One region of the Arthrobacter sp. 05N429 genome, then DNA from elsewhere that is predicted to be linked to it. Evidence: riboswitches for the same ligand, from Rfam matches in the RefSeq annotation. Region 1 holds a riboswitch; each other region holds the start of a gene.
The links. Region 1 has a riboswitch for S-adenosylmethionine ahead of AC1DF4_RS10950 (bifunctional o-acetylhomoserine/o-acetylserine sulfhydrylase). Riboswitches for the same ligand answer to the same signal wherever they lie in the genome.

Region 1 (9,570 bases):
GCGCAGCCGCGCCGCCGTCGCCGGCTAAGCGGCGGTCCGGCGGCCGAGAAGAACAGAGGTTGCGGCGCCACAAACGGCGCCGCAACCGTTTCCGTCTGCAAGGATGGAACCATGTCAGCCCATTACGATGTCGTGATTGTCGGCGGCGGTATCGCCGGCCTGTCCCTTGCCTCCGCCCTTGCCGGAAGATGCAGCGTCGCGCTGGTGGAAGCCGAGCAGACGCTGGGGTACCACACCTCGGCGCGCTCGGCCCGGCAGCTGATCCCCAGCTACGGGCCTCCCGTGGTCCAGGAACTGACCATGCGCACGCTGGAACTCATCGGCATCCGCGAGGGTACGCGGCCTGAACCTGTGCTTTCGCCGCGCCGTTTTATGCTGATCGGCGACGAGGAAGCCGTCCAGCAGCAGGCCAGCGGCTTCATGCACCGGATCAGCCATGCCGAAGCCCTGAAACTCTGCCCGGCCCTGGTTCCGGATTCCTTCTCCGCCGCCGGCCTGGACTCCGGATCCTTCGCCTGCAACGCGTCCTTGCTGCTGGAAGACCACCGGGAGTGGGCGGTTGAGGGCGGCGTGGACATCATCACCGGCGCCCGGGTGCATTCGGCCCAGCGGCTCGGCTCCGGCTGGGAGCTCGGCGCCGGGCAGGAAGGCTTCCAGGCCGCCGTCGTGGTCAACGCCGCCGGCGCCTGGGCCGATGAACTTGCCGTCCTGAGCGGTGTCGAGAAGGTCCAGCTGCAGCCGTACCGCCGCACCGCAGCGATTGTCGACGTCGACCACCCGCTCCCGCAGGGCTGCCCCATGGTGGCCGCCGCGGATGAAAGCTTCTACTTCCGGCGCGACGGCGAACAGGTCCTCATCTCGCCCTCGGAGCACGAACCGAGCGGGCCTGAGGACGCACAGCCGCACCCGGGCGACGTCGAGGCGCTGATCGCCCGCCTCGACACCCTGACCACCCTCGGCATCCGCGGCGTCCGCCAGGCCTGGACCGGGCTGCGGACGGAAGCGGCCGACGGTATCCCGGTGGTGGGGTTCGACGCCGAAGCCCCCGGATTCTTCTGGCTCGCCGGGCAGGGCGGCTACGGATTCCAGACGTCCTCCGCCATCGCCGAACTGGCCGCGGAACTCATCCTCGCAGGCCAGAGCGCCTCTGTGGCTCCGGGCGGGGCCCAAGCAGCCGGTCCGGCATCCCGGACAGTGGAAGCCCTGGCGGCGACGCGCTGGTCCATCCGGCGCTGAAGAATGGACTCATGAGCACCCTCATTACCAACATTGCCGAGCTGATGACCCAGGACGCGGACCACCGGGTCCTGAAGGACGCGGCGGTGGTCATCGAGGGCGAACGGATCTCGTGGCTCGGCCCCGCGGCGGACGCGCCGGCCGCCGACGACGCCGTCGACGCCGGGGGCCGGGCCCTGCTGCCGGGCTGGGTCGACTCGCACACCCATCTGATCTTCGCCGGCGACCGGACCGCCGAGTTCCAGGCCCGGATGGCAGGGGAGAGCTACAGCGCCGGCGGGATCGCCGTGACCACCGGCGCCACCCGGAGTACCAGCGACTTCGACCTCACCCGGCTCGCGATGGGCCGGGTGGCAGAAGCCGTCTCGCAGGGCACCACTTACCTCGAAACCAAGACCGGGTACGGCCTGGACGTGGAGAACGAGGCCCGCAGCGCCCGGATCGCCTCCACCGTGGCGGACGAGGTCACCTACCTCGGCGCGCACCTCGTGCCCGCCGGGATGGACGCCGAGGAATACACGGACCTGGTCTGCGGCCCCATGCTCGCGGCCGTCCGGCCGTTCGTCCGCTGGGCCGACGTCTTCTGCGAGCGGGGAGCGTTCACCGAGGACCAGTCCCGGCGCGTGCTCCAGGCCTGCAAGGACGCCGGGCTCGGCCTGCGCGTGCACGGCAACCAGCTCGGGGAAGGCCCCGGCGTGCGGCTCGCCGTCGAATTCGGGGCCGCGAGCGTGGACCACGTGAACTACCTGTCCGCCGCCGACGTCGACGCCCTCGCCGCCAGCTGGTCCGGCTGGGACGCCGAGTCCGGTGACGGGCGCGGCACCGTGGCGACGTGCCTGCCGGCCTGTGACCTGTCCACCCGCCAGCCGCTGGCGCCGGGCCGGGAACTGCTCGACGCCGGCGTGCAGCTCGCGCTGGCCTCCAACTGCAACCCGGGGACCTCCTACACCAGCTCGATGGCCTTCTGCGTCACCACCGCCGTGCTCCAGATGCGCCTAAGCGTCCACGAGGCGGTGCGCGCCGCGACCTACGGCGGCGCGCTGGCGCTCGGTCGGGAGTCCGGGAACGACGCCGACGGCGAACGCGCCGTCGGCTCGATCGCCGTCGGACACCGCGCGGACCTGCACGTGCTCAACGCGCCCTCGGCCACGCATCTGGCCTACCGGCCCGGCATTCCGCTGACCCACGCCGTCTGGCGCGCGGGGGTCCGCGCCCGCTGACTGGGCTCGTGGCCCCAACTCTTGCGGGGCCCGTTAGAAAAACATCGGCGGGGCGTCGAGGACCGTCTCGTCGACGCGGCGCTCCACCCACTGGCTGAAGGGCTTGTCCAGCTCATACTTGCCCAGCTCGGTCCGCAGGAGGCTCCGCACCTCGGCGTTGTCCGGGTTGTTGAGGGACTCGAAGTACTCCACCGACCAGTGGAACCAGCGCATGCAGAACAGCCGCATGGTGAGTCCGTGGGTGACGAACAGCGCGTTGGGGGCGTAGCTCGGTTTCGACCAGTGCCGGTACAGGGTTTCCATGAAGGAGGAGATCCGGTCGTAGACGTCGGAGCCGGACTCGCCCTCCCGGAAGCGGTAGAAGAAGTGGCCGTAGGCGTTCCGGAGTTCCTTCTGGTCCTCGATCTCACCGGCGATCTGGAAGTTGGCCCAGTCCTGCTCCCGCAGCCGCGGCTCCTCGATCACCCGCTCGATCAGCGGACCGAGGTTGAGCGCCTCCAGGGTCTGGTAGGCCCGAAGGTAGGGGGAGACATACACGCAGGCCTGCCGGCCGTCCAGCAGCCGCCGGACCTGTTCGCCGGCTGCCCGGGCCTGTTCCAGACCGAGTTCGGTCAGCGGAATCCGGTAATCGGGCACCCGGTTGTAGATGGAAGTGTCGGCGTTGGCGGCGGACTGGCCATGCCGGATCAGAATGATTTTCGCGGGCGCACTCATAAACCCCAAGCATAGGGCCCGGCAGCGTCGCGGCCCGGATTCAGGCAACTACCGGCAACTGCAGGCAAGATGGAACCATGTTGGTTCCCTCCCGCCGCCGGCTGCGGATTGAAATGTGGATTGTCCTGGGCTTGTCCCTGGGACAGTCGGCCGTGTATTCGGTGGTGCAACTGCTGGACAAGATGACCAGGGCGCCGCTCGCCGAGGGGACCTCCACGCTGAACCGCTCGCAAAGCAGCCGCGAGTACTTTGACCTCACCTACCAGCTGCTGGACATCATCTTCGCCTTGGTCCCCGTGGTCCTGGTGATCTATTTCCTGACGGAACACCGGCCGTCCGGCCACGGCGTCACGGCCTTCCAGAGACTGGGCCTCAACTTCGACCGGCCCGGCAAGGACCTGCTGCAGGGCTTCGGACTGGCGGCGCTGATCGGCATCCCGTCCCTGGGCCTCTACGCCGCCGGCCGGGCACTCGGCATCACGACGGCGATCATCCCCAGCGCTCTGGACGCCTACTGGTGGACGGTGCCGGTGCTGGTCCTCTCCGCGATCCGGCACGGAATCGTGGAGGAGGTCATCGTGGTGGGCTACCTTCTGGACCGGCTCGGGAAGCTCGGCTGGTCCATGCCTGCGGCCATCTTCGCCAGCGCCATGCTGCGGGGCAGCTACCACCTGTACCAGGGGTTTGGCCCGTTCATCGGCAATGCCATCATGGGTGTCATCTTCGCCGTGGTCTATACCAAAACCCGCCGGCTGATGCCGCTTGTGATCGCCCACGCGGTGCTGGACATCGTGGCATTCGTGGGCTTCAGCCTCTTCGGCAAGGCCATCGGCCTGGGCTGAGCAGGGACCAAGCAACGCTTTACCGGCCGAGCCGCCGGTGCGCCGTTAAAGTATTTCGGCCGCCATCGGTGGGTGACGTCATTGGCACCCGCTGATGGCGGCCGAAGTGTGGGACGGTGAAACGTCAGATCGTGACGGCTCCGGAGGCCGTCTCGAACGTGACGGACAGGATGCCGGGTGTCCCGCGGGGAGCGATCCAGTTCACGGCCACGTCTTCCAGCGGCTTTTCCACCGGAACACCCAGCCATTCGGTGACGCGCTCGGCGGAGCCGGCAATCGTGAGGGCGGACATCTTGACCTGGCTCTCGTAGGCCTTCGACGGGTGGAGTTCCGGGTCGCCTTCCCACTTGAGCATGTACGGGACCTGGGGATCGGCGATGAGCCCGAGGATGCCGATCTGCTTCCAGACCAGTTCGCGGCCGTCCGGGAACTTGCGGTTGCCGTTGACGGCGGCGCGGCCGAGCCGCTCCTCGAACGGGGCCAGGTCGTCAACCTCGACGCACCAGCCCATCCAGCCGCCGCCTGCTTCGGAGCGGGCACGGACGGCCTGGCCGAAGGGGGCCTTGTCGGAAGCCGGGTGGTTCAGGACCTCCACGACCTCCAGGTACTTGTGTCCCGCGAGCGGGATGATCATGTTGCGGGTCCCGAATCGGGGGTGTACTCCGCCCTTCACGGCTTCGACGCCGAGGGCAGACGCAATTCGTTCGGTGGTGGCAGCGAGGCCATCTTGTTCACAGGCGTAAGAGACGTGATCCATGCGCATGACCTCATCTTGGCACTTTGTGATGCGGCTCTCAGCTTAGGCTGGCCTAACCGAAATGGGATGTCATTTTCGGGGAGTCCCCGAAGTGCTCTTTTCCGCGTCATTGCAAGGAACCAGGGGGTCCCGCCGGGCCAGCCGGCCGCCCGGCTTCATCTTCGTCACAAAGCTATCCAGAGCCCGGAACCGGTTCCTAGACTGGGGTCAGGTCATGAGTGCCAGCGCACAGCCCCGGCTTGCTGGCCGGCAACCCTCGTATCGCGGTGGGGTGCCCCGGGTGAAGACCTGGCCGTCCGGCGCCCGCCGGAAGGCAAGCGCGGCGCCAGAGTTGACCCGGGCCACGGTGCTCCGGGCAGTCTGTGCCCAGTCCTCAAAGGAGTCTCCGATGTCCAACGCCTGGTCCTTCGAAACCCGCCAGATCCACGCCGGTCAGGAGCCGGACAGCGCCACCGGTGCCCGGTCGCTCCCGATCTACCAGACGACGTCGTTCGTCTTCCCCAGCGCCGAAAGCGCCGCCAACCGCTTCGCCCTCGCCGAACTGGCTCCCATCTACACCCGGATCGGCAACCCCACCCAGGACGCCGTGGAACAGCGCGTGGCCAGCCTGGAAGGCGGGCTCGCGGCGCTCTTGCTGAGCTCCGGGCAGGCCGCGGAGACCTTCGCGATCCTGAACATCGCCGAGGCCGGCGACCATCTGGTGGCCAGCCCCAGCCTCTACGGCGGCACCTACAACCTCCTGGCGCACACCCTGAAGAAGTTCGGTATCTCCGTGACGTTTGTGGAGGACCCGGACAACCTGGCGCAGTGGCGCGACGCCGTGCAGCCCAACACCAAGCTGTTCTTTGGCGAAGTGGTCTCCAACCCGCGCCAGGACGTCCTGGACATCGAGGGCATCTCGCAGGTGGCGCACGCGGCCGGGGTGCCGCTGATCGTCGACAACACGCTCTCCACCCCGTACCTGATCCGGCCGATCGAGTGGGGTGCGGACATCGTGGTGCACTCCGCCACCAAGTACCTCGGCGGCCATGGCGCCGCGATCGCAGGCGTGATCGTGGACTCCGGCAACTTCGACTTCGGTGCGGATCCGGAGCGGTTCCCGGGATTCAACACCCCTGACCCCACTTACAACGGCCTGGTCTACGCCCGGGACCTCGGCAAGGACGGCGCCCTCGGCGCCAACCTCTCCTACATCCTCAAGGCGCGGGTCCAGCTGCTGCGCGACCTCGGCTCGGCGGTATCCCCGTTCAACGCCTTCCTGATCGCCCAGGGCATCGAGACCCTGAGCCTGCGGGTGGAGCGGCACGTGGCCAATGCCACCGCTGTCGCCGAATGGCTCGAGGCCAGGGCCGACGTCGAATCGGTTGCCTATGCCGGGCTGCCGTCGAGCCCCTGGTACGAGCGCGGCCGCAAGTACGGTCCCAGGGGGACGGGCGCCGTCGTGGCCTTCAACATCGCCGGGGGAGCGGAGGCCGGCAAGCGGTTTGTCGATGCCCTGGAGCTGCACTCCCACGTGGCGAACATCGGTGACGTGCGCTCGCTGGTCATCCACCCGGCGTCGACCACCCACAGCCAGCTCTCCCCGGAGCAGCAGGCCGTTGCCGGCGTCAATCCCGGTCTGGTGCGCCTGTCCGTGGGCCTGGAGCACATCGACGACATCCTCGCGGACCTCGAAGCCGGCTTCCGGGCGGCCAAAGACGCCTGAGCCAGGTCAACGCCCAATTTCCCCACCTTTGCGGGCATGACGCCGGGAATCGCCGACAACTCGGGGCGACCCGCCGCACACGGCCTGCAAAAGTGGGGAAACTGCGGTGCTGACGGATACGGCTGTCACACGGGCGTCACAATCTTCGCCACAACGCCGCCGCGTTTCGTAAACTCAGTGCAGGTCATGAGTGCCAGTGACAGCCCCGGCTTGCTGGCCGGCAACCCTCCTTTTGCGGCGGGGTGCCCCGGGTGAAGACCTGGCCTGCCGGTCAGCTGACGGTGGGCAAGCGCGAAGTTAGGTCCTCACATGACGATTGCCGTCACCCGCCAGGGTGCACCCGTAAACACGACCTCCCACGTCCAGACCCCGGTTCCGGGTGATGCAGCCCTGGATGGAACCGTCCGGTACCTCCGGATTGGCGACCTGGAACTCGAATCCGGCGCCCGGTTGCCGGATGTCACCCTCGGCTATGAGACCTGGGGAACCCTCAATCCGGACGGCTCCAATGCGGTGCTGATCGAACACGCCCTGACGGGGGACACCCACGTCACGCGGGGCGCCGGCGAGGAACCGGGGTGGTGGGAGCAGCTCGCCGGACCCGGCGCCCCCGTGGACACGGACAAGTACTTTGTCGTCTCAATCAACATCCTCGGCGGCTGCTACGGCTCGACGGGACCCTCGACGCCGGCGCCGGACGGCCGGCCCTGGGGCTCCCGCTTCCCGCTGGTCACCCTGCGGGATACGACGGCGGCCGAAGCCAGGCTGGCGGACGCCCTGGGAATCCGCAGCTGGTACGCCGTGCTGGGCGGTTCACTGGGCGGGGCGCGGGCCCTCGAGTGGGCCGTCAGCTACCCGGACCGGGTCCGGCGCTGCGGCGTGTTTTCGGTGGGCGCCAGCAGCACCGCCGAACAGATTGCCTTCGCCCAGGCCCAGACTCTGGCTATCCGGCAGGACCCCAACTTCAACGGCGGGGACTACTACGGCGGTCAGCAGCCGGAAGCAGGCCTGGCACTGGCCCGGCGGATCGCCCACATCACCTACCGCTCGGCCGCGGAGCTGGATGGACGGTTCGGCCGGAATGCCCAGGAGCAAGAGGCCCCGCTGGAAGCAGGCTCGCTGGCCGGCCGCGGCCGCTACCAGGTGGAGAGCTACCTTGACCACCAGGGCAACAAGCTGGTCCGCCGCTTCGATGCGAACAGTTACATCGCCATCACCGAGGCGCTGATGAGCCATGACATCAGCCGCGGCCGCGGCGCCCTCACGGAGGCCCTGGCCCCGGCCACGGCGGAATTCCTGGTGGCGGCCGTCGACTCGGACCGGCTGTACTTCCCGGCCCAGTCCCGGGCGCTGGCCGCCGCCCTGCCGGGGGACGTGGCCGTGCACACCATCGAGGCGCCGATCGGACACGACGGTTTCCTGACCGAGATCGGCCAGCTCAGCAGCCAGCTCCGGCAGAACTTCTTCGGCTAGGCGTTCTTCGGCACTTTGCCTGCCGGGCCGCGCCGGTCCGGCAGAACGACGTCGGGCCTGGACTACCGCTAGCGGCACGACCGCCGGTAGGCTCACGGCGCATGACCACCATTGATGAACAGGGCCGTGCGGAACCTCCCGTCGCGGCCGGCGAGGCCGCCACGCTTCTGGGCTTCCTCGACTACCAGCGGGCCACCCTCGAGTGGAAGTGCGCCGGCCTGGATGCCGCGGGCCTGAGCGCGAAGACCGCTTCCTCGGCCCTGACCCTCGGCGGGCTCCTGAAGCACATGGCCTATGTCGAGGACAGCTGGTTCTCCTACACGCTGCACGGGCAGGACCGGCAACCGCCCTGGAACACGGTGGACTGGAAAGCGGACCCCGACTGGGAATTTTCCTCGGCCGCCGGAGACTCCGCCGGCGAGCTCCGCACCCGCTGGCAGGACACCGTCGTGCGCTCGCGCACCCTCGTGGGCGAGGCCCTTGCCGACGGCGGGATGGACTCACTGGCCCGGCGTCCATGGCCCGACGGCGGGGCGCCCAGCCTGCGGTGGATCCTGTGCCACATGATCGAGGAGTACGCCCGGCACAACGGCCACGCCGATTTGCTGCGCGAATCCGTGGACGGAAGCACCGGAGAATGAGGCCAATTGTGCATTTTTGCAGATGCGCTCTGCACTAATGGCCGTTGAGGAGCGGGGCTTGAGCGTCCATACTCGTTGAGAATGATGCCCGTGTCACAAATCACAGGTATCGATTGCCCAGAGGTCCATAGGGTGTCGACGGAGACGCCAAAGGAGTCGAAATGAGTACGCAAAACGCTGCCGCCAGGCGGCCGGAAGAGGAAGACGTCAAATCGTCCGGCCTCAAAAAAGTAGTAACGGCCTCCATGGCCGGCACCGTTGTCGAGTGGTATGAGTTCTTCCTCTACGCCTCCGCGGCGACCCTCGTCTTCGGCAAGATCTTCTTCCCGAACTCCGGCACGGAACTTGACGGCATTATCGCCGCGTTCCTGACCTACGCTGTCGGCTTCATTGCCCGCCCCATCGGCGGCATCGTCTTCGGCCACTTCGGCGACAAGTTCGGCCGCAAGCAGCTGCTCCAGCTCAGCATCATCCTGGTGGGCGTCTCCACCTTCCTGATGGGCTGCCTGCCCACCTTCCAGCAGATCGGCTACTGGGCTCCGGCACTCCTCGTCTTCCTGCGCTTCGCCCAGGGCTTCGCTGTTGGCGGTGAATGGGGCGGTGCAGTTCTGCTCGTTGCCGAGCACAGCCCCAGCAAGTCCCGCGGCTTCTGGTCCTCCTGGCCGCAGTCCGCCGTTCCGCTGGGCAACCTGCTCGCCACCGGTGTGCTGTTCACGCTGTCCGCCACCCTGTCCTCCGCTGACTTCCTCAGCTGGGGCTGGCGCGTGGCCTTCTGGCTCTCCGCCGTAATCGTGCTGGTCGGCTACTACATCCGGACCAAGGTCACTGACGCCCCCATCTTCCTGGAGGCCCAGAAGGAAGTCACCGAAGAGAAGAAGGGCTACGGCGTCGGCGAAGTGTTCCGCCGCTACCCCCGCGGCGTTTTCACCGCCATGGGCCTGCGCTTCGCGGAGAACATCCTCTACTACCTCGTAGTCACGTT
Region 2 (9,570 bases), on a different contig from region 1:
GGGATGGCCTGCAGGGCCCGTTTTACGTCGGAATCCGGCAGGTGGTCCAGCGCCTCGGCCTCGGCCGAGCGCAGTCCCGAGGACGTGTGCGACTCCGCCCGGGCCAGCTGCCAGTCCTCAATGGTGTCCGAGTTGGACTGCAGCGGCTCGCGCTGCCGCTTGCGGTAAAGATTGATGTAGGTGTTTGTCAGGATGCGGTATAGCCAGGCCTTCAGGTTGGTGCCCGGCTTGTACTGGTGGAAGGCCGAAAAAGCCTTCGTGTAGGCCTCCTGGACAAGGTCCTCGGCATCCGCGGGATTCCGGGCCATCCGCATGGCCGCGGAATACAGCTGGTCCACATACTGCATGGCGTCGCGTTCGAACCGCACGCGGCGGTCTTCAGCCGTTTCCGTCGCAACGTCCAAGGCCTGGCCGTCCACGATCATCTCCTGGGCGGCCGCATCCTGCGCGGCGTTGGGCTCCAAGGCAGGGCTGGGAAGTGCGCCGGCAGGGCCGGCAACAGGTGACTCGGCGGGCGTCGCGCCGTTTCCGGCTGCCTCGTGCATGGCCGCAACGGCCGGATCCATGGTGCTCATTGCCTTCAAGTCTACTGTTACCTTCCGGCGGGTGTCCGGAATCGCCGGCACCGCTCCATCCTGCAGGGCCATCGTCCACAACGCCGCAGGATCCGCCGCAGGCTGCGCAGTGTCCCTGAAAAGCGCGGTGCCCCGTGCGAGCTTGTCCTTCACCAGAACCAAATCTCCGCCTCCCTGGCGCCACGCCGGAGTCCTCCAGCCGCGGCACCGTGTTCCAGCCCGGCATGCGGGCTGACCTGACTCGTTATCGTGCTCTTGTTGTCTTGCCCCTTGACCAGCCGCAAACCAGCGGCCGGGACCTGTCATTCACAACCCCGCCGGGCAGGCAAATATTCCGCAAAAGTGCAAGACTAGAACCGGTTCTCCCGCAGTGCTTCCGCGGTTCGTCCATCCAGGAGGAAATTCATGTCCTTTGTCCGCTTTCTCGCCCGGCCCATGCTCGCCTCCAGTTTCGTCCTTGCAGGCATGGACAAGCTAAAGAATGCGGACGACACCGCGACGCAGCTCTCACCGCTGTTGCGCCGCGCCGCCGAGTCCCTTCCGTTCCAGACCAACGAGAAGGTCCTGGCTCGCGTCATCGGCGGCACACAGGTTGGAGCCGGGGTCCTCCTCGCGCTCGGCAAGTCAGCACGCCTGGCAGCCACCGTCCTGGCCGTCATCTCCGCGCTCAACGGCTACGTTGAATGGCGCAGTGCGGACATCACGTCCAAGGAAGGCCGCGGCGCCCGCCGCAAGCAGCTGCTGAAGAACGTCTCGCTGACCGGCGGCGTGCTGCTGGCCTCCGTCGACACCAATGGCAGGCCCAGCCTGGCCTGGCGCGCCGAACACCTCGCCGCGGACGCCAAGAAGAACGCCGGCCACCTCGCCGCCGATGTCAGGAAGACCACCGGCAAACAGCTTAAGAAGGCCGACAAGGCCGTGCGCAAAGCCGTAGACCACACCCACGGAGCCTAAAACAGCAATGACAGGCACCACCCCCACCGCAGCCGCCCATCCCCTTCCGGCCGGGACCGCTCCGCTCTGGCGGGCGCCCTTTGCCGAACGGCCCGTTGACGCGACGGTCACCGTGCCGGGATCGAAGTCCCTGACCAACCGGTACCTCGTGCTGGCGGCCCTCGCCGACGGGCCCTCGCGGTTGCGCGCTCCGCTGCACTCCCGGGATTCGGCCCTGATGATCGAGGCCCTGCGGCAACTCGGCGCCATCATCACGGAGGTTTCGGGCGACGGCGACTTCGGCCCCGATCTGGCCGTCACGCCCATCAGCACGGAACCCTCCGGGGCTCCGGCTGCGATCGACTGCGGCCTGGCCGGGACGGTCATGCGCTTCGTGCCGCCTGTCGCGGCCCTGCGCCGGGGGGCGTCACTGTTCGACGGCGACCCGCACGCGCGCAAGCGCCCGATGGGCACCATTATCGAGGCCCTGACCGGACTCGGCGTAGCGGTCAGCGCGCCCGACGGCGGATCGGCGTCGTCATTGCCGTTCACGGTCCAGGGCACGGGGGAAGTCCGCGGCGGCCACCTCGTCATCGATGCCAGCGCCTCGTCGCAATTTGTCTCCGCCCTGCTGCTGGCCGGCGCCCGCTTCACCGAAGGTCTACATCTGGAGCACCGCAGTGCCGAACACCCGGGCAAGCCCGTGCCGAGCCTGGACCACATCAACATGACGGTGGCCGTGCTGCGCGGCGTCGGCGTGGGGGTTGATGATTCCGTTCCGAACCACTGGGTTGTCTCCCCCGGTCCGATCCGCGCCTTTGACCAGCGGATCGAACAGGACCTCTCCAACGCCGGCCCCTTCCTGGCGGCGGCCCTGGCCACCCGCGGGACCGTGCGGATCCCCAACTGGCCCGCAGAGACCACGCAGGTCGGCGACCTTTGGCGCGGCATCCTCACGGCCATGGGTGCCATCGTCACACTCACGGACGACACCCTGACGGTCACCGGCGGCCCCGAGATCAAGGGTGCCGACTTCGACGAGACCAGCGAACTCGCGCCCACCGTGGCAGCACTGTGCGCCCTCGCCACCGGCCCCTCGCGGCTGACCGGCATCGCCCATCTCCGCGGGCACGAAACGGACCGGCTCGCCGCCCTCGTGGCCGAGATCAACCGCCTGGGCGGGGAGGCCGAGGAGACCGGCGACGGCCTCGTCATCCGCCCGGCGCCGCTGCACGGCGGCGTCGTCCACAGCTATGCCGACCACCGCATGGCCACGGCGGGCGCCATCCTGGGCCTGGCCGTGCCCGGCGTCGAGGTCGAGGACATCGCGACCACGGCCAAGACCATGCCGGACTTCCCGCAGCTCTGGGAAGCCATGCTGGCGCAGCGAACCACTGCAGAGAAGGATTCCGCCGGTGGCACGCAGCACTGATTCCTGGGACGAATCCGACGTCCGGATCCGCCCCAACAAAAAGGGTTCCCGGCCCCGCACCAAGGACCGGCCCGCCTATGACGACGCCGTCACCGGCCGGATCATCACCGTGGACCGCGGCCGCTACACCGCCGTCGTCGCCGAAGGCACACCCGAAGAGCGCAAGATCATCGCCGCCCGAGCCCGGGAGCTGCGCCGCAACCCGGTCGTTGCCGGCGACTTCGTCTCTCTTGTCGGGGACGTCAGCGGCGAACCGGACACACTGGCCAGGCTGGTCAAGATCCAGGACCGCAAGACCCTGCTGCGGCGCAGCGCCGACGACACGGACCCGATCGAGCGCGCCGTCGTCGCCAATGCCGACACGCTGGTGATCGTCGTGGCGGCCGCCAACCCGGAGCCGCGGACCGGCTTCATCGACCGCGCCCTCGTCGCCGCGTACGACGCCGGCATCGAGCCGCTGCTGCTGGTCACCAAGGCCGACGTCAAGGATCCCGCGGAACTCCTCTCCAATTACCAGCACCTTGCCTTCCCGGTGATCATCTCCAAGACGGCGGATTCCGCAGCCTCCGGCATCGACGCCCGCTCCGACGACGGGCTGTCCGCCCGCCTGGACAAGGACGCCGTCTCACAGCTGCGCGGCCACCTCGACGGGAAGGTCACCGTCATGCTGGGCCACTCCGGAGTCGGCAAATCCACCATGGTCAACGCCCTGACCGGCGCGGAGCGCGCCACCGGCGGGGTCAACGCCGTCACCGGACGCGGCCGCCACACGTCCTCCTCCGCCCTGGCCCTCAAGGTCAACGATGCCCCGGCGGGCAGCTGGATTATCGACACCCCGGGCATCCGCTCCTTCGGCCTGGCCCACGTGGACCCGGACCGGATCCTGCGGTCCTTCCCGGACCTGGAGCCCGGCACCGACGACTGCGAGCGGGGCTGCAAGCACGATTCCAGCGCCGTCAACTGCGGAGTGGACGCCTGGGTGGCCGCCGGCCACGCGGGAGAATCCGGCCCTGCCCGGCTCGCCTCGCTCCGCCGCCTGCTGGGGACAGACCCGCGGATGGAAGCACAGGACGTCAAGGAACTGGGCACCGTCTCGTAGCCGGCTGCGGTGCCGCCTACCGCTCCCCCGCCCGCTTTGGCGGTAGTTTGGAACCATGAGTCAACCCGCTTCGAGCTACAACGATGACCTGCGCCTTGCCCATGTACTGGCAGATTCCGTAGATTCCCAGACCATGAGCCGCTTCAAGGCGCTCGACCTTCGGATCGAGACGAAGCCGGACCTGACGCCGGTCACCGACGCCGACAAGTCAGCCGAGGAAGCCATCCGCGGCCAGCTGTCCCGTTCCCGCCCGCGCGATGCCGTGCTCGGCGAGGAATTCGGCAGCTCCGGCCACGGCTCGCGCCGCTGGATCATCGACCCGATTGACGGGACCAAGAACTTCGTCCGCGGCGTCCCCGTCTGGGCCACACTGATCGCCCTCGTCGACGAAGGCGAGCCGGTGGTCGGCGTCGTGAGCGCCCCCGCACTGGGCAAGCGCTGGTGGGCCGCCAAGGGCGCCGGAGCCTACATGGGCCGGTCGCTGGCCGCCGCCACCCGACTGAAGGTGTCCAACATCTCCGAGCTTTCGGACGCCTCCCTGTCCTACTCCAGCCTGGGCGGCTGGAAGCAGCGCGGCAACCTCGATGAGTTCCTTGGCCTCACCGAGGAAGTCTGGCGTACCCGCGCCTACGGGGACTTCTGGTCCTACTGCCTCGTGGCCGAAGGCGCCGTCGACATCGCCTGCGAGCCCGAGCTGAACCTCTACGACATGGCCGCCCTGGTACCAATCGTCACCGAGGCAGGCGGGCGCTTCACCTCCCTGGAAGGCGAAGACGGCCCCTTCGGCGGCAACGCCCTCGCCACCAACTCCATCCTCCACTCCGAGGTCCTCAAGCGCCTCAACCCCGGCCTGGACGACCTGCTCTAGCAACCGGCGGACCCGCCCCCAAGGATTCCGCAACCTCCCTGTACGACGCTGTCCAAGACGGCCGGCCTCAGCCAGCCTCAAGGTAGGGCATCTTTTTGGGAGGAGAGCAGCCTTGTCTGACACAGCTCAAGCCCGGACTGGCGGCACCGCCGGGATCGGCCCGGTACTGCTGGTGCTCATGGCGAAGTACCGGGACCTGGAGCCGGAATCCGCCGCCGCACTGCACGCCGCCGCCACCGGGCTCGCCCCGCAGCTTCTCGCCAATATTGTCCCCGACGGGCCGCCCGTCACCGCTTCCGTGGTCCTGTCCACCTGCAACCGATTCGAAATCTACTGCGAAGTCCCGTCCGGATCGGGCCTGGCAGCCGCCCGCACGGACGTCCTCGGGTCGGTCCATGTCTGGTCCGGCCTGCCCATGAGCCGCCTTACGGGCCTCTTCGAGGAACTCCGGGGAACTGCGGCTGTCGAACACCTTTTCGCCGTTGCCGCGGGGCTGGATTCAGTCGTCGTGGGTGAGCGCGAAGTCGCCGGCCAAGTCCGGCGCGCACTCTCCGACGCGCAGGCCGCCGGAACCACCAGCGGACGGCTGGGCAGGCTGTTCCAGGCCGCGTCCCGCACTGCGAAGGACGTGGGGGCACAGACCGCACTCAGCAGCGCGAGCAGATCCATCGCTTCCGTTGCCCTGGACCTTGCCGCCGCCGGAGGCCCGCGGGACGGCACCAAACAGGCCGGGATCGCCGGGGCGTCGGCTGTCCTCTTCGGGACCGGCGCCTACGCCGGGTGCGTCGCGGAGCTGCTCCGGAACCGGAAATGTTCCGACATTTCGGTCTTCTCCCACTCCGGCCGCGCGGAGACCTTCGTAGCGGCCAGGGGCGGCGCCGCCCTCTCCGCCGGTCAGCTGCCGGCAGCCGTTGCCGGGGCAGACCTCGTCATTGGCTGCAGCGGCTCGGGGGCCCGCCTCGACGCTGCCGCCCTCACCCGGTGGCGTGAGGGCGCGGCCCGTCCGCTCACCATCATCGACCTCGCTCCCAGCCATGATTTCGACCCCCGCGTGGGCGGGCTGCCGGGAGTCGAGCTCATCACGCTGGAATCGGTGCACCGTGCTGCTCCCCCGGCGGACGCCGCGGCGCTGCGGCGCGCCCGCGCCCTGGTCCGGCGGGCGGCACGCCACTTCGAGGAAGAGGAAGCCGGGCGCGCCGTAGATACCGCCGTCGTCGCGCTGCGCGAGCACCTCCACCAGGTCCTCCACAGCGAAATGGAACGCGTCAGCAAACAGCATGGCCGGTCTGCCTCGGCTGACGACGTGAACCTCGCCCTCCGGCATCTGATCCGGCGCCTGCTCCATACCCCGACGGTCCGCGGCCGGGAGCTCGCCGCGCTCGGGCGCCAGGACGACTACGCCGCGGCGCTCGATGCCCTGTTCGGCCTCAGCATCCCCACCGGCAGCCAGGGGGCCGCCCTGAGCCGGGACGCGGCCGGGCTAGTCCGGGTACCCGCCGAAGAACCTGACGAAGCGGTCGCAGCGACGGCCAATCCGGTCTGCGGCGGCACCGCCCTGCCGGGCGCCGGATGCCCGGGAACCTGTTCAACCTTCCAGCTCCTGACGAGGCCCCGGACAGGCATCGCCGCAACCTGCGCAGCGTGCTAGCGCCCGCGTAACAAACAGCTTCACATTCAGCCCGCACCTTTTCGCGCGGGCGGGGAATGTCCTAGGCTCGAAACAGGTCACGAGTGCCAGCGCTAAACCCCGGTTTGCTGGCCGGCAACCCTCCATTCGCGGCGGGGTGCCCCGGGTGACGACCTGGCCGGTCCGGAACGGACCCGGCAAGCGCGGATCCCCGGTACGTGGGGTCCTTTTCAAGCGAGGTCCCATGACGACTGCCACCATTCCCGCCACCCCCGAACTCCATGCCGGTGCCGGCCAAGCGCATCCAGATGCGCGGTTTGCCCTCGCCCGCCGTCCGCTGGCCGCGGTGACGGGCGCCGAGATCCAGGCGCCGCTGATCCGGGGCGGCCACGTCCGCTACGCGAACCTGGACTACGGTGCCTCGGCGCCCGCGCTGTCGGTGGTCTCGGCGTACCTCAACGAAATCCTGCCGTTCTACGCCAGTGTCCACCGCGGCGCCGGCTATGCCTCCCAGATCAGCACCTCGGTCTACGAGAACTCCCGCACCATTGTCCGAGATTTCGTGGGCGGCCGTCCGGACGACGCCGTGATCTTCACCCGGAACACCACCGATTCCCTGAACCTGCTGGCCGGCTGCCTGCCCGTCGTCGACGGCGTGCACACCGGTGAGGTGCTCTACCTCGACATCGAACACCACGCCAACCTCCTGCCCTGGCAGCGGGTGCCGCACCGCAGCGTCATCGCCGCACCCACCCTCGCCGCCACGCTGGAACTGCTCCGCGGGGAACTCGCCCACGGCGGCGTCAGTCTGCTCGCCGTCACCGGCGCCTCCAACGTCACCGGAGAGATCCTTCCGATCCGGGCACTGGCCGCCCTGGCCCATGAATACGGCGCCCGGATCGTCGTCGACGCCGCCCAGCTGGCCCCGCACCGGCGGATCGACATCACCGCGGACGACGTCGACTACCTCGCGTTCTCCGGGCACAAGCTCTACGCACCCTTCGGCGCGGGAGTGCTGGTGGGCCGTCCCGACTGGCTCGACGCCGGCACGCCGCACCTGGCCGGCGGCGGAGCCGTGCAGGACGCCCGGATCGACACGGTCAGCTGGACCACCGGCCCCGCCCGGCACGAAGGCGGCTCCCCCAATGTCCTCGGCGCCGCCACCCTGGCCCGGGCCACCCAGGTCATTGCCGGCCTGGACGTGGACCAGTGGCACTCGCACGAAAACGCCATCCGGTCGTTCCTCGTCGAGGGCCTCACCCGGATCGACGGCGTGACCGTCCACCAGATCTTCTCGGACAGTGCATCCTACGACGTGCCGGCAGGCCACGAACCGGGGAACGGGGCTGGCACCGGCACGATCGGCGTCGTCAATTTCTCCGTGGAAGGCTACGACGCGGGCCTGGTGGCGGCGTATCTCTCGGCCGAACACGGCATCGGGCTGCGCGACGGCCGCTTCTGCGCACACCCTCTGCTCCGTCGGCTCGGGCTGCCCTCCGGCTCGCTGCGGGCCAGCTTCGGTGTCGGGTCCCGGCTGGAGGACGCCCAGCGTCTGCTCGCCGGTATCCAGGAGCTGCGCCAGACCGGCCTCGGCTGGGACTACGTGGTGGACGCGGGAAGGTGGGTTCCGTCGAATGACACCCGCAGCTACCCGCACTGGGCACCCAACACGCCCGGCACTGCCGGCGCGGCCCCCTGCACCCAGGACTGACTGGGCGGGGAAACAATCTGGCATCGGGGCCCCTGCCGCGTGCGGTAAATTCGGAGAGTACCCATCCGGACCTGCCGAAGGAGATCGCACGTGGCACGCGGTGGCCCCAAACTGCACGGGGAACGGCGCCAGGAGCTCGGGCAGAGCTTCCAGGACGGCGGGGAGCACTACGAACGCGTGCGCCCGGGCTACCCCGACGATTCGGCCGACTGGCTGATTCCCGCCGGGGCGAAGGACGCCGCTGACGTGGGCGCCGGCACCGGGAAGTTCACGGCGCTGCTGGCCGGGCGCGGGCTGCGCACGGTGGCTGTTGACCCGTCCGCCGACATGCTGGAGCAGCTGCGCAGGACGCTTCCGGGCGTCACCGCCGTCGAGGGTACCGCCGAGCACACCGGACTGCCCTCCGGGGCTTTCGACGTCGTCACCGTCGCCCAGGCGTGGCACTGGTGCGATCCCGTCCTGGCCAGCACGGAGATCGCCAGGATCCTCCGCCCCCATGGTGTCCTGGGGCTTGTCTGGAACCAGCTGGACACGTCCGTTCCCTGGGTGCACCGGCTCTCGCGGATCATGCATGCCGGCGACGTCCACAAGCCGCATTTCAGGCCTCCGCTGGGGACGGAACTCGCGGGGCTGGAGAGCCACCTCACTCGCTGGGAAGATCCCGTGCGCACCGCCGACATCATGGAACTGACGAAGTCCCGCAGCTACTACCTGGCGGCCAGCGAGGCGGTCCGCGCCAAGGTGCTGGGCAATCTCGACTGGTACCTGCACGAGCATCTGGGCCACGACCCCGGCGAAACACTCCCCCTCCCCTACCTGACACAGAGCTGGCGGGCTGTCCGGGCCTGACCCGGCTGGGCCTGCGGTTCCACGGGGTGGCGTTGCCCCGAATCTGCACGCTGGCCTATGGTTTCGGTATGCCTAATAATTGTTTATAGGCAGCTACAAATTATGGGGCGGGCACCAGCCCGCCGTCACCGGCCGCGTCGATGCGACGCACCTACCCAGGGGAGCCCGCTGTGCTGGAAGTAACAGGACACGAAGCGCCGGCGCCGCAGGCGCCCGCCCGGCGGAAACCGGGCAGCCGCCGCGCCATGATCGGCCTTTTGGGCCCTGCGTTCGTCGCCGCGATCGCCTACGTGGATCCCGGCAACGTGGCGGCGAACCTCACAGCCGGTGCCCAGTACGGGTACCTCCTGGTCTGGGTTCTGGTGGCCGCCAACATCATGGCCGTGCTGGTCCAGTACCAGTCCGCCAAGCTCGGGATCGTCACTGGGAAGAGCCTGCCCGAGATCCTCGGCGAGCGGCTCAAGCCGGTCTGGCGC
Region 3 (9,570 bases), on a different contig from region 1:
TGAGCCTGAAAATGATCCAGCGGCTCGAGACCATCTTTGGCCGGAGCATCGTGAAGGTGGGACGGCCCGCCATGACGCACCTCCGGGTCGAGGGCGGCCGCACCCTGTCCGGCTCCGTGGACGTCAACAGCAGCAAGAACGCCGGCGTCGCGCTGCTGTGCGCCAGCCTGATCAACCGCGGCACCACCACGCTGCGGCGGCTCGCACGGATCGAAGAGGTCAACCGGATTGTCGAGGTGCTGGCCAGCATCGGCGTCGAATGCACCTGGCTCAACGCCAACGACCTGCAGATCCGCCGCCCCGCCGTGCTGGACCTCGACTCGATGGACGTCGAGGCAGCCCGCCGTACCCGCAGCGTCATCATGCTGCTGGGCCCGCTCCTGGACGAATCCAGTGAGTACCGGCTGCCCTACGCCGGCGGCTGCGACCTCGGCACCCGCACCGTGCAGCCGCACATGCAGGCGCTGCGCCAGTTTGGCCTCAGCGTCGACGCCAAGTCAGGTTTCTACGCCGTCCAGGCGCCGCCGTCGGACGGGCACGACCGCTCCTTCGTGCTCAGCGAACGCGGTGACACCGTCACCGAAAACGCCATTATGGCCGCCGCCCACCGCAGCGGCACCACCATCATCCGCAACGCCAGCCCCAACTACATGGTGCAGGACCTCTGCTTCTACCTGCAGATGCTCGGCGTGCAGATCGACGGTGTGGGCACCACCACGCTGAAGATCACCGGCCGCCCCGCCGTCGACGTCGATATCGAATACTTCCCCTCCGAGGACCCGATCGAGGCGATGAGCCTGATCACCGCCGGCATCGTCACGGACTCGGAAGTCACCATCCGCCGCGTTCCGATCGAGTTCATGGAAATCGAACTCGCGACCCTGGAACAGATGGGCCAGCGGCTCGAAGTGTCCGGCGAGTACCTGGCCCGCAACGGGCGGACCCGGCTGGTGGACGTCACCACCAGGCCCTCGGAACTGCGCGCCCCCGAGGACAAGATCCACCCCATGCCGTTCCCCGGGCTGAACATCGACAACCTGCCCTTCTTCGCGGTCATCGCCGCGAATGCCACGGGCCAGACGATGATCCACGACTGGGTCTACGACAACCGCGCGATCTACTTGACCGAACTGAACAAGCTCGGCGCCCAGGTGCAGCTGCTCGACCCGCACCGGATCTACGTCAACGGACCCACCAAATGGCGTGCAGCCGAGGTTGGCTGCCCGCCGGCCCTGCGGCCCGCGGCCTGCCTGCTGCTGGCGATGCTCGCCGCCCGGGGCGTCTCGGAACTGCGCAACATCTACGTGATCGAGCGCGGCTACGAGGACCTGGCGGAGCGCCTCAACACCATCGGCGCGAAGATCGAGTACTTCCAAGACTGAACGTACTGGCCGGAGTGACCCCGCGTTAAGGTAGGAGCGTTTCGGCGGTTCCTGCCGCACAATAGATTCATGCGCACCTTCGGCGTGGAGGAAGAACTGCTCATAGTGGATCCCGAAACAGGGATGCTGCTTGCGCTCGCCGACGTCATGCTGCCCAGCCTGGTGCCGCCAAAGCAGGACGCCGCCCTGGTTCTCCCGGGGCAGCAACCGGTCCACGACGGCGGCGCCGACTTCAGCTACGAGCTCAAGCTCGAACAAATCGAAACCCAGACCCGGCCATGCCTGGACTACGCGGAACTTCTCCGGCAGCTCAGGCAGGCCCGGGCGCGGGCTGACCACGCAGCCCGCGCGCACGGCGGCCGCGTCGCGGCCCTCGCCACCTCGCCCCAAGGCGCCGCCACCCACCTGACGCCGAACAAGCGCTACATGACCATGCAGCAGCGCTTCGGGCTCACGGTCCGGAACCAGCTGACCTGCGGCCTCCACGTCCACACCTTTGTGGAGTCCCCGGAGGAAGGCGTGGCCGTGATGGACCGGATCCGGGACAAGCTTGCCGTCCTGATCGCCCTCAGCGCGAACTCCCCGTACTGGAACGGCGCAGAGACAGGATTCGAAAGCTACCGAACCCAGGCGTGGAACCGCTGGCCCGGGTCCGGCCCCACAATGATCTTCGGCAACCTGGCCGTCTACCGGCGGCTGGTGACCCGGCTGGTGGAAAGCGGCGTCCTGATGGACGAGGGGATGGTCTACTTCGACGCCCGGCTGGCAAGGCTCCATCCCACCGTGGAGGTCCGGGTCGCCGACGTCTGCCTGCGGGCCGAGGACGCGGCGCTGATCGCCGTGCTCGTGCGGGCGCTCGTCGAGTCCGCATCCCGGGAATGGAACGACGGCGTCGATCCCGCCCCCGTGCCGACGCTGCTGCTGCGGATGGCCGCCTGGCAGGCCAGCAACTGCGGACTGCGCGGGGAACTGCTGGACTTCGGAACCTTCACTCCGGCCCCGGCCGCGGACGTGGTCTGGTCGCTCGTGGACTTCGTGGCCCCCGTGCTCGAGGAACAGGGCGAGCTGGATCTGGTCCGCGAGGGCGTCGGCCGGATCCTGGCGGAGGGCTCGGGTTCGCAGCTGCAACGGGAGCCGTTCCACGCGGGCGGGCTCGCCGCCGTCGTCGAACGGGCGGTCGAGGTGACCACGGAGGGGACCGCGGGCGACCAGGCTGACCAGGGGCCGTCCCTGGGGCGGATCCGCCAGGGCTGACCGGAGGAAACCTAGACCTGCTTGAGCGCCTGGCCCAGGTCGCGGACCAGGTCCTCGATGTCCTCGAGTCCCACGGAGAGGCGCACCACGCCGTCGCTGAGCCCGATTGCAGCGCGGCCCTCCGGCCCCATGGCGCGGTGCGTCGTGGTGGCGGGATGGGTGATGAGGGACTTCGAATCGCCGAGGTTGTTGGAGATGTCGATGATCCTGAGCGCATCCAGCAGCGCGAAGGCGGCCTCCTTCGCCGAGCGCCCGGCGGACGGGGAGAGCTCGAAGGTCAGCACGGTGCCGCCGGCCTTCATCTGCCGCGCGGCCAGTTCGTGCTGCGGGTGGGACGGCAGCAGCGGGTACTTGACCCAGCTGACCGCGGGCTGCTCCTCAAGCCATTCGGCCAGCCGCAGCGCGGAAGCGGAGGAATGGTTCACCCGCAGGGCCATGGTCTCCAGCCCCTTGGTCAGCACCCACGCATTGAACGCCGAAAGTGCCGGCCCGGTGTGGCGCATGAGCTGCTTGACCGGGCCGTCGATGAACTCCTTGGTGCCCAGGATCGCGCCGCCGAGCACCCTGCCCTGGCCATCGATGTGCTTGGTGCCGGAGTAGACGATCACGTCCGCGCCGAGCTCCCCGCAGCGCTGCAGCAGGGGAGTGGCAAAGACATTGTCGACGACGACCGTCGCCCCGGCGGCGTGCGCCAGGTTGCTCACGGCGGCGATGTCCACGATTTCCTGCATCGGGTTCGACGGCGATTCGAAGAAGACCGCCGCCGTGGGTTCCGACAGCGCGGCGCGCCACTGCTCCAGGTCCGGGCCGTCCACGAAGACCGTCTCCACACCCCAGCGGGGAAGGATCTCGTTGAGGATCACGAAGCACGAGCCGAACAGCGAGCGGGCCGCGACCACGCGGTCGCCGGCGGCCAGCAGGGCGCCGAGGGCCGTGAAGACGGCGGACATGCCCGAGGCGGTGGCGAAGCAGGCCTCAGTGCCTTCGAGCAGCCGGAGCCGTTCCTGGAAGGTGGCCACCGAGGGGTTGCCATAGCGGGAGTAGACGAAGCGCTCGTCCTCGCCGGTGAACGCACGCTCGGCAGCGGCCGCGGATTCGTAGACGAAGCCGGAGTTCAGGAAGATCGGCTCGGACGTTTCCTGGAAGCCGGTCCGGTCGAGTCCGCCGCGGACGGCCTGGGTGTCGGCGCTCCAGCCGGCGGCGTCGGGGTTGAAGGTCACTTAGTGCTTTCCGGGGTTGGTGGGCAGGCCGCGGTTCTTCCAGCCGTTGACGGTGCGCTCGCCGTGGCGGTCCGGTTCGCCCTCAAAGCCCTCGAGGACGTTGTAGGAGGTGTAGCCGGCCTGCGTCGCGGCGATCGCTGCGGCGATGGAACGGGCGCCGGAACGGCACAGGAAGACCAGTTCGGTGCCCTGCCCGTCGGGGGCCTGCAGCTTCAGCTGTTCTATGAACCGGGCGTTGGGGATGCCGCCCGCGAGGTTCCACTGGATGAACAGCGGATCGTGCGGCTTTTCCCCCGCCGACGCAGTGTCCGGGATGCCGATGTGGGCCCATTCGCCCTCGGTGCGCACGTCCACCAGGACGGCGCCGTCCTCCAGCTTGGTCCAGGCCTCCTGCGGGCTGAGGTCCCCGGCGTAGCTCACGCGTGGCCCTCGCCGTCGAACTCCAGATCATCCACGGCATTGGCGACGGCGGCATCGGCGCTGGCGATCGCGGCCGGCAGCACCACGGCCTGGGCCACAATGACGCTGCCGCCGTTGGACGTGGCGGCCGGGCCGCCGTGCAGCACGTAGCCCTCGGCCAGCGCGGCCGAGACGCGCTCGCAGAAGGCGCGGTCATCGGGGCCGGTGAACAGGCGGTACGCCAGTCTCTCTCCGGCGGCACCGGGGACGGCGGGGTCTGGCACTGTTCGGGGTGCTGTATCGGGGACAGCGGGGGCGGACGCGTCAGGCACGACGGATCTCCTTCTTTCACGCTTGCAGCTCGAATTGGTCGATATGCCGAGTATTCACCTGAGGCACCCCGCCGCGAAAGGGAGGGTTGCCGACCGGCCAGTCAGGGCTTGGCGCCGGTTCTCATTACTCCCCAAAAACGTAACACCCGCGACGCCGGCCGGCACCGCCGCCGTCGTCATGTTAAGTAACGGAATCCGCCGGAGTGCGGGGACCCATCCGGCGGTTCCGGGAGGATAATGACGGGAGGTGAAGTCCTTTTACGCCGGATGAAATCAGGTGGCCGTGAACACCTCGGATGCCCCTACAGTCGGTCCCATGCTGCATTTTGGGTGGTTTGTGGGCCACGGCTTCGGCGTCCAGGGCTGGGGAACCCCCGGCTACGGGATCGGTTATGACTGGAAGAAGCCGGCGCTGTACCAGGACGCGGTCCGGGCCTTTGAACGCTCAGGGCTGGACCTTTTCATCATCGAGGATTCCCTCACCGTCCCGGACACCTACGGCGGCAGCGCGGAAGTCTCCCTGGCGCAGGCGTCCTTCGCGCCGAAACACGATCCGCTGGCCCTCGTGCCGTACCTGTTCTCCGCCACGAGGCACCTGGGCATCGTGCCGACGATCAGTGCCTCCTTCTACCCGCCGTTCACGGCGGCGAGGCTGCTGGCCACCCTGCAGCACTTCTCGCACGACCAGCTGGGCTGGAACGTGGTGACCTCCGGCAGCGACCTCGCTGCGCAGAACTACGGCCTGGACCAGCAGATCGAACACGACCGGCGCTATGAGAAGGCCGAGGAGTTCGTGGATGTGGTCCGCCGGCTGTGGCGCAGCTGGGAACCGGACGCGATCCGGGAGGACGCCGGCGGGGGCGTATTCGCGGACCACACCAAGGTCCACCCGATCCACCACGACGGCGAGTTCTTCAAGGTCCGCGGGCCGCTGAATACGGCACCATTGCCGGAGGAACCTGTGCTGGTGCAGGCAGGGGCCTCCCCGCGGGGCAAGGCCTTCGCCGGGGGCAATGCCGACGTCGCGATTGCGCTCGCCCGGGGAGCGGACGGGATGAAGGCCTACCGGGACTCCATCCGGGCGGAGGCGGCCACCGCCGGCCGGAACCCCGACGACGTCAAGGTACTGTTTGTCCTCAAGCCCACAGTGGTCGGCTCGCGGGCGGAGGCGGAGGAGCTGCGGGCCCGGCGCCGGGACCTGACGCAGCGGGACATCGACAGCCAGCTCAACTCCATCTCCTATCTCTCCGTCATCGACTTCAAGCAGTTCGACCTCGACGCCCCGCTGCCGGAGCTGCACACCAACAGCAACCAGGGCACCCTCGACCACTTCACCAAGGCCGCGCCGCCGGGATCCACGCTGCGCCAGCTCCTCCAGGCCCGCAGCGGCGGCGCCGGGGACAGCATCATTGGCACAGCCGAGGAGATCGCGGACTACCTCGAAGAGACCGGGGCGCAGGTGGGCGGCGACGGCTTCCTCTTCTCCGGGTTCGTGGACCCCGCGACGGTCCACGGCGTCCTGGACCGGCTGACCCCCGTGCTCCGCCGCCGGGGGCTGATACGGACCAGCTACGGCGACGGCGGCCTCCGCCGGAACCTGCGGGACTTCTAGCGCAATGACCGACCAGCCGGCCGCCGCAGCAGCGTCCTTCCTCATCGGCACGGCCCGGCTGCATGCCCGGGAGGTCGCCGCGGCGGCCGCCGACCCCTCCGTGCGGGTGGTCCTGAGCGAACAGGCCCTCGAAGTGGTGGGCCGCTCCCGGGAAGTGGTCCAGCGGGCCATTGAGTCCGGGCACAAGGTCTACGGCCTCAACACGCTGCTGGGGTCCGGCCGGGACACGGCCGTGGCGGAGGAATCCATCCTCGCCTACCAGGTCCAGGTGGTCCGCTACCACGACAGCGGCGTCGGCGGGCTGCTGGACGCCGCCGAAGCCCGCGCCACAGTCCTTGCCAGGCTGATCGGCGTCAGCCGCGGAGGCTCGGGGGTGCGCCCGGAGACGGCCCGTTTCTACGCCCGGCTGCTCAACCGCGGCGTGCTTCCCGCCATCCCGCGCGACGGCTCCGTGGGATCCTCGGACCTGACCCAGCTCGCCGCCGTCGCCGCCGTCGCCATCGGGGAGGGACAAGTCCTGTCTCCGGACGGGCCGCCCGTCCCCGGCGCGCAGGCGCTCGCCGCCGCCGGGCTGGAGCCCCTGGCCCTGGCGCCGGGGGAAGCACTGGCCCTGGTCAGCGCCAACTCCTACTCGATCGGCGTGGGCGCGCTCCTGCTGGGACGGCTCCTGCGCCTGGCGGACCTGGCCGACACCGCGCTGGCGCTCTCGCTGGAAGCGACCGCACGGTACGACGGCGGCGGGAACCTCAGCCCCTTCTCCGCGGCCGTGCAGGCGGCCAAGGCCGTCGACGGCCAGGCTGTCTCCGCCGGCAACGTCCGCCGGCTGGTCCGCGGCGGCTGGCTGGAGCAGGACGGCCGGGACGCCTCAGCGCAGGATGCCCTGTCCTTCCGGGCCGCCCCGCAGACCCACGGCGCCTTCCGCTGGCAGCTCGGCGCCCTCGAGGAAGCCCTCGAAGTGGAGCTCAACGGACAGGGCGACAATCCGCTGACCGACCTGGCCTCGGGACGGATGGTGTCCGGCGGGAACTTCCAGCCCATGCAGCTGGCCCTGGCCTTCGAAGCCCTCCGGGTGGGCCTGGCGCACCTGGGGATCAGCAGCGAACGCCGGATCGCCAAGCTCTATCCGCCGCAGCGCCGGATCCGGCAGCTGCACCTTGCCGCTGCGGGGGACGGCGCCGCCCTGGAGCGGGAGGAGCTCCCGGGCCTGCTCTGGTACTCGGCGGCCGGGCTGCTGGCCGAGCTGAAGACCCTGGCGGCGCCGGCCACCCTGGGGGCTCCGACCCTGTCCGCCGACGTCGAGGACCATTCCACGCTGGCGCCGCTGGCCCTGCAGCAGCTCGAACGCTCCGCCGAGGCCGCCGAGAAGCTCTTCACCATCGAGGCGCTGACGGCGGCCTACCTGCTGTCCCGCGCCGGCGACGGTGGGGGCCCGGGGGCGGCCGGGACCGGAGAGCGGCCGCTCGGGGCGGGGACGGGCGCCATCCAGGCACGCCTTGAGCGGGTGCTGGCCTACGGCGCCTCCGGCGGCCTGACGGCGTCCGCACTGCTGGACGCGGCGCGCGATGATCTGCACGCCGCCCTCGCGGAACGTGCCACAGGGGAGGGGGAAAGCCATGACGGGGAAGCACACGGTCGCGGAGAAGCTGCCCAATGACGCGGATGCCGTCCTTGCCCAGGTGGGCAACACCCCGCTGGTGCGGTTGAGAACGATCACCAAGGGCCTGGCCAGCGCGGTCTACGTCAAACTCGAATCGGAAAACCCGGGCGGATCGATCAAGGACAGGACGGCCCTGAGTATGGTCCGGGCCGCCGAGCGCAGCGGGGCGCTGCAGCCGGGCGCCACGATCGTGGAGAGCACGTCGGGGAACACCGGAATCGGACTTGCCCTGATCGGGGCACTGACCGGCCATCCGGTGGTTGTGGTCACGGGTGACTCGATTTCCGCCGAGAAGCTGGCCGCCCTGCACCGTTACGGCGCGCGGGTGGTGATTACGGACTGGGACGCACCGTCCGGATCGCCGGAGAACGCGCGGGCGGTGGCGGCACGGATCACGGCGGAGACACCGGGGGCGTGGCGTCCGCTGCAGTTCGACAACCCCGCCAACCCGCAGGCGCACTATGACACCACGGCGCCGGAGATCTGGGAGCAGACCGGCGGCACGGTCACGCACTTCGTCGCCGGTGTGGGCACCGGCGGCACCATCAGCGGCACCGGCCGCTACCTCAAGGAAAAATCGGCGGGCCACGTCGAGGTGATCGGCGCCGATCCGTTCGGCTCGGTCTATAGTGGCGGGCACGCGGGGCAGATCCTGGTGGACGGGGTGGGGAATACCTGGCCGGAGGCCGACTGGCCGAAGGCCTTCAACCGTTCCACGGTGGACCGCTTCCTGCGCATCCCGAACGACGAGGTCTACACGACGGCGCACCGGCTGCTGAACGATGAGGGACTGTCACTGGGACCGTCTTCCGGACTCGCGGTGGCGGCCGCTCTTCGGGTGGCGCTCGCCGCGCCGCACGGCTCGGTGGTGGTGGCCATCGCCCCCGACGCCGGCAGCAACTACCTGAGCAAGGCCTTCAACCCGGTGTGGCTGGCCGAAAACCATATCCACCCCGCCGGGGAAACCCGCGACGAATAACCGCGAAGGAAGCGGCAGGAATGCGGCAGGAAAAGCCAATTCGGGTAGTCGAAGTAATGAATGCGAGTACTACCCGGCTCGGCATTTAATTCTGATCGATGAAGTTTCAAGTAGTCCCTACTCGGGTCATCTGATAGGCGACTCACCTTTACTGGAAGAGCAAGTCCAAGGTCTCCAGAAGGTCCCAAATGCCACGCAACATGCCGGGGGGCAATCGCGCTGTGCAACATATGCGCTGGTCAACGCCCAGAGGTGCGCGCGCAGCCGATCACGGTTGCGCCGGTTGCTGTCATGCGCCCCGCCGGAGATGCCGCGGACTGACAATTAGCCCGGCCAGCGCTGAGGGCTGCCGGTACTTCTACGAAGGAATTAGATTTCCATGGTCTCGATATATGTCCTGCTCATTGTTTTCCTGATCACTTTTCTGGTGGCCGCCGCCGTCGGCCGTTCCTGGTTCCATCGGCGGCTGCGCCGGCCCGAGTTGCTCCGGCAGATTTCCCTCGCAGTTGCAGGCACGTTGCTGTTGACGAATCTGGCCTGCTTCATCCTCGACGCGCCGGACTTCTGGCGGACCGCCGACTTCACCGCAACCCTCGGGGGCCTCGCGGCGCTGGGCGTCGCCATGACGGCCCTGCGCACCGGGGGCGCCCCGGCCCGGCAGCCCCGCCGAGTCCTGGCCATCGGCGCCCACCCGGACGACCTCGAACTGGCCTGCGGGGGCACCCTGGCCAAGTT

Region 2: another riboswitch for S-adenosylmethionine. It lies ahead of AC1DF4_RS03240 (aminotransferase class V-fold PLP-dependent enzyme); the one in region 1 lies ahead of AC1DF4_RS10950 (bifunctional o-acetylhomoserine/o-acetylserine sulfhydrylase).
Region 3: another riboswitch for S-adenosylmethionine. It lies ahead of AC1DF4_RS10505 (DUF1737 domain-containing protein); the one in region 1 lies ahead of AC1DF4_RS10950 (bifunctional o-acetylhomoserine/o-acetylserine sulfhydrylase).

Annotation. Positions count from the first base shown of each region.
Region 1 covers NZ_JBFTMQ010000005.1:38,248-47,817, forward strand. Annotated here, with positions in the region: gene AC1DF4_RS10920 (glycine C-acetyltransferase) at 1-28, shown strand, start outside; gene AC1DF4_RS10925 (NAD(P)/FAD-dependent oxidoreductase) at 112-1,236, shown strand; gene hutI (imidazolonepropionase) at 1,248-2,456, shown strand; gene AC1DF4_RS10935 (histidine phosphatase family protein) at 2,490-3,170, opposite strand; gene AC1DF4_RS10940 (CPBP family intramembrane glutamic endopeptidase) at 3,248-4,012, shown strand; gene AC1DF4_RS10945 (VOC family protein) at 4,137-4,775, opposite strand; SAM riboswitch class IV at 4,980-5,095, shown strand; gene AC1DF4_RS10950 (bifunctional o-acetylhomoserine/o-acetylserine sulfhydrylase) at 5,116-6,474, shown strand; SAM riboswitch class IV at 6,657-6,772, shown strand; gene metX (homoserine O-acetyltransferase MetX) at 6,784-7,947, shown strand; gene AC1DF4_RS10960 (DinB family protein) at 8,049-8,588, shown strand; gene AC1DF4_RS10965 (MFS transporter) at 8,750-9,570, shown strand, end outside.
Region 2 covers NZ_JBFTMQ010000001.1:684,182-693,751, reverse strand. Annotated here, with positions in the region: gene AC1DF4_RS03270 (sigma-70 family RNA polymerase sigma factor) at 1-575, opposite strand, end outside; gene AC1DF4_RS03265 (DoxX family protein) at 981-1,529, shown strand; gene aroA (3-phosphoshikimate 1-carboxyvinyltransferase) at 1,537-2,940, shown strand; gene rsgA (ribosome small subunit-dependent GTPase A) at 2,924-4,039, shown strand; gene hisN (histidinol-phosphatase) at 4,095-4,907, shown strand; gene AC1DF4_RS03245 (glutamyl-tRNA reductase) at 5,020-6,555, shown strand; SAM riboswitch class IV at 6,631-6,744, shown strand; gene AC1DF4_RS03240 (aminotransferase class V-fold PLP-dependent enzyme) at 6,779-8,245, shown strand; gene AC1DF4_RS03235 (class I SAM-dependent methyltransferase) at 8,336-9,094, shown strand; gene AC1DF4_RS03230 (Nramp family divalent metal transporter) at 9,265-9,570, shown strand, end outside.
Region 3 covers NZ_JBFTMQ010000004.1:333,498-343,067, reverse strand. Annotated here, with positions in the region: gene AC1DF4_RS10525 (UDP-N-acetylglucosamine 1-carboxyvinyltransferase) at 1-1,382, shown strand, start outside; gene AC1DF4_RS10520 (glutamate--cysteine ligase) at 1,452-2,636, shown strand; gene AC1DF4_RS10515 (O-succinylhomoserine sulfhydrylase) at 2,648-3,856, opposite strand; gene AC1DF4_RS10510 (rhodanese-like domain-containing protein) at 3,857-4,276, opposite strand; gene AC1DF4_RS10505 (DUF1737 domain-containing protein) at 4,273-4,539, opposite strand; SAM riboswitch class IV at 4,601-4,716, opposite strand; gene AC1DF4_RS10500 (NtaA/DmoA family FMN-dependent monooxygenase) at 4,904-6,199, shown strand; gene AC1DF4_RS10495 (aromatic amino acid ammonia-lyase) at 6,204-7,853, shown strand; gene AC1DF4_RS10490 (PLP-dependent cysteine synthase family protein) at 7,813-8,835, shown strand; gene AC1DF4_RS10485 (PIG-L deacetylase family protein) at 9,215-9,570, shown strand, end outside.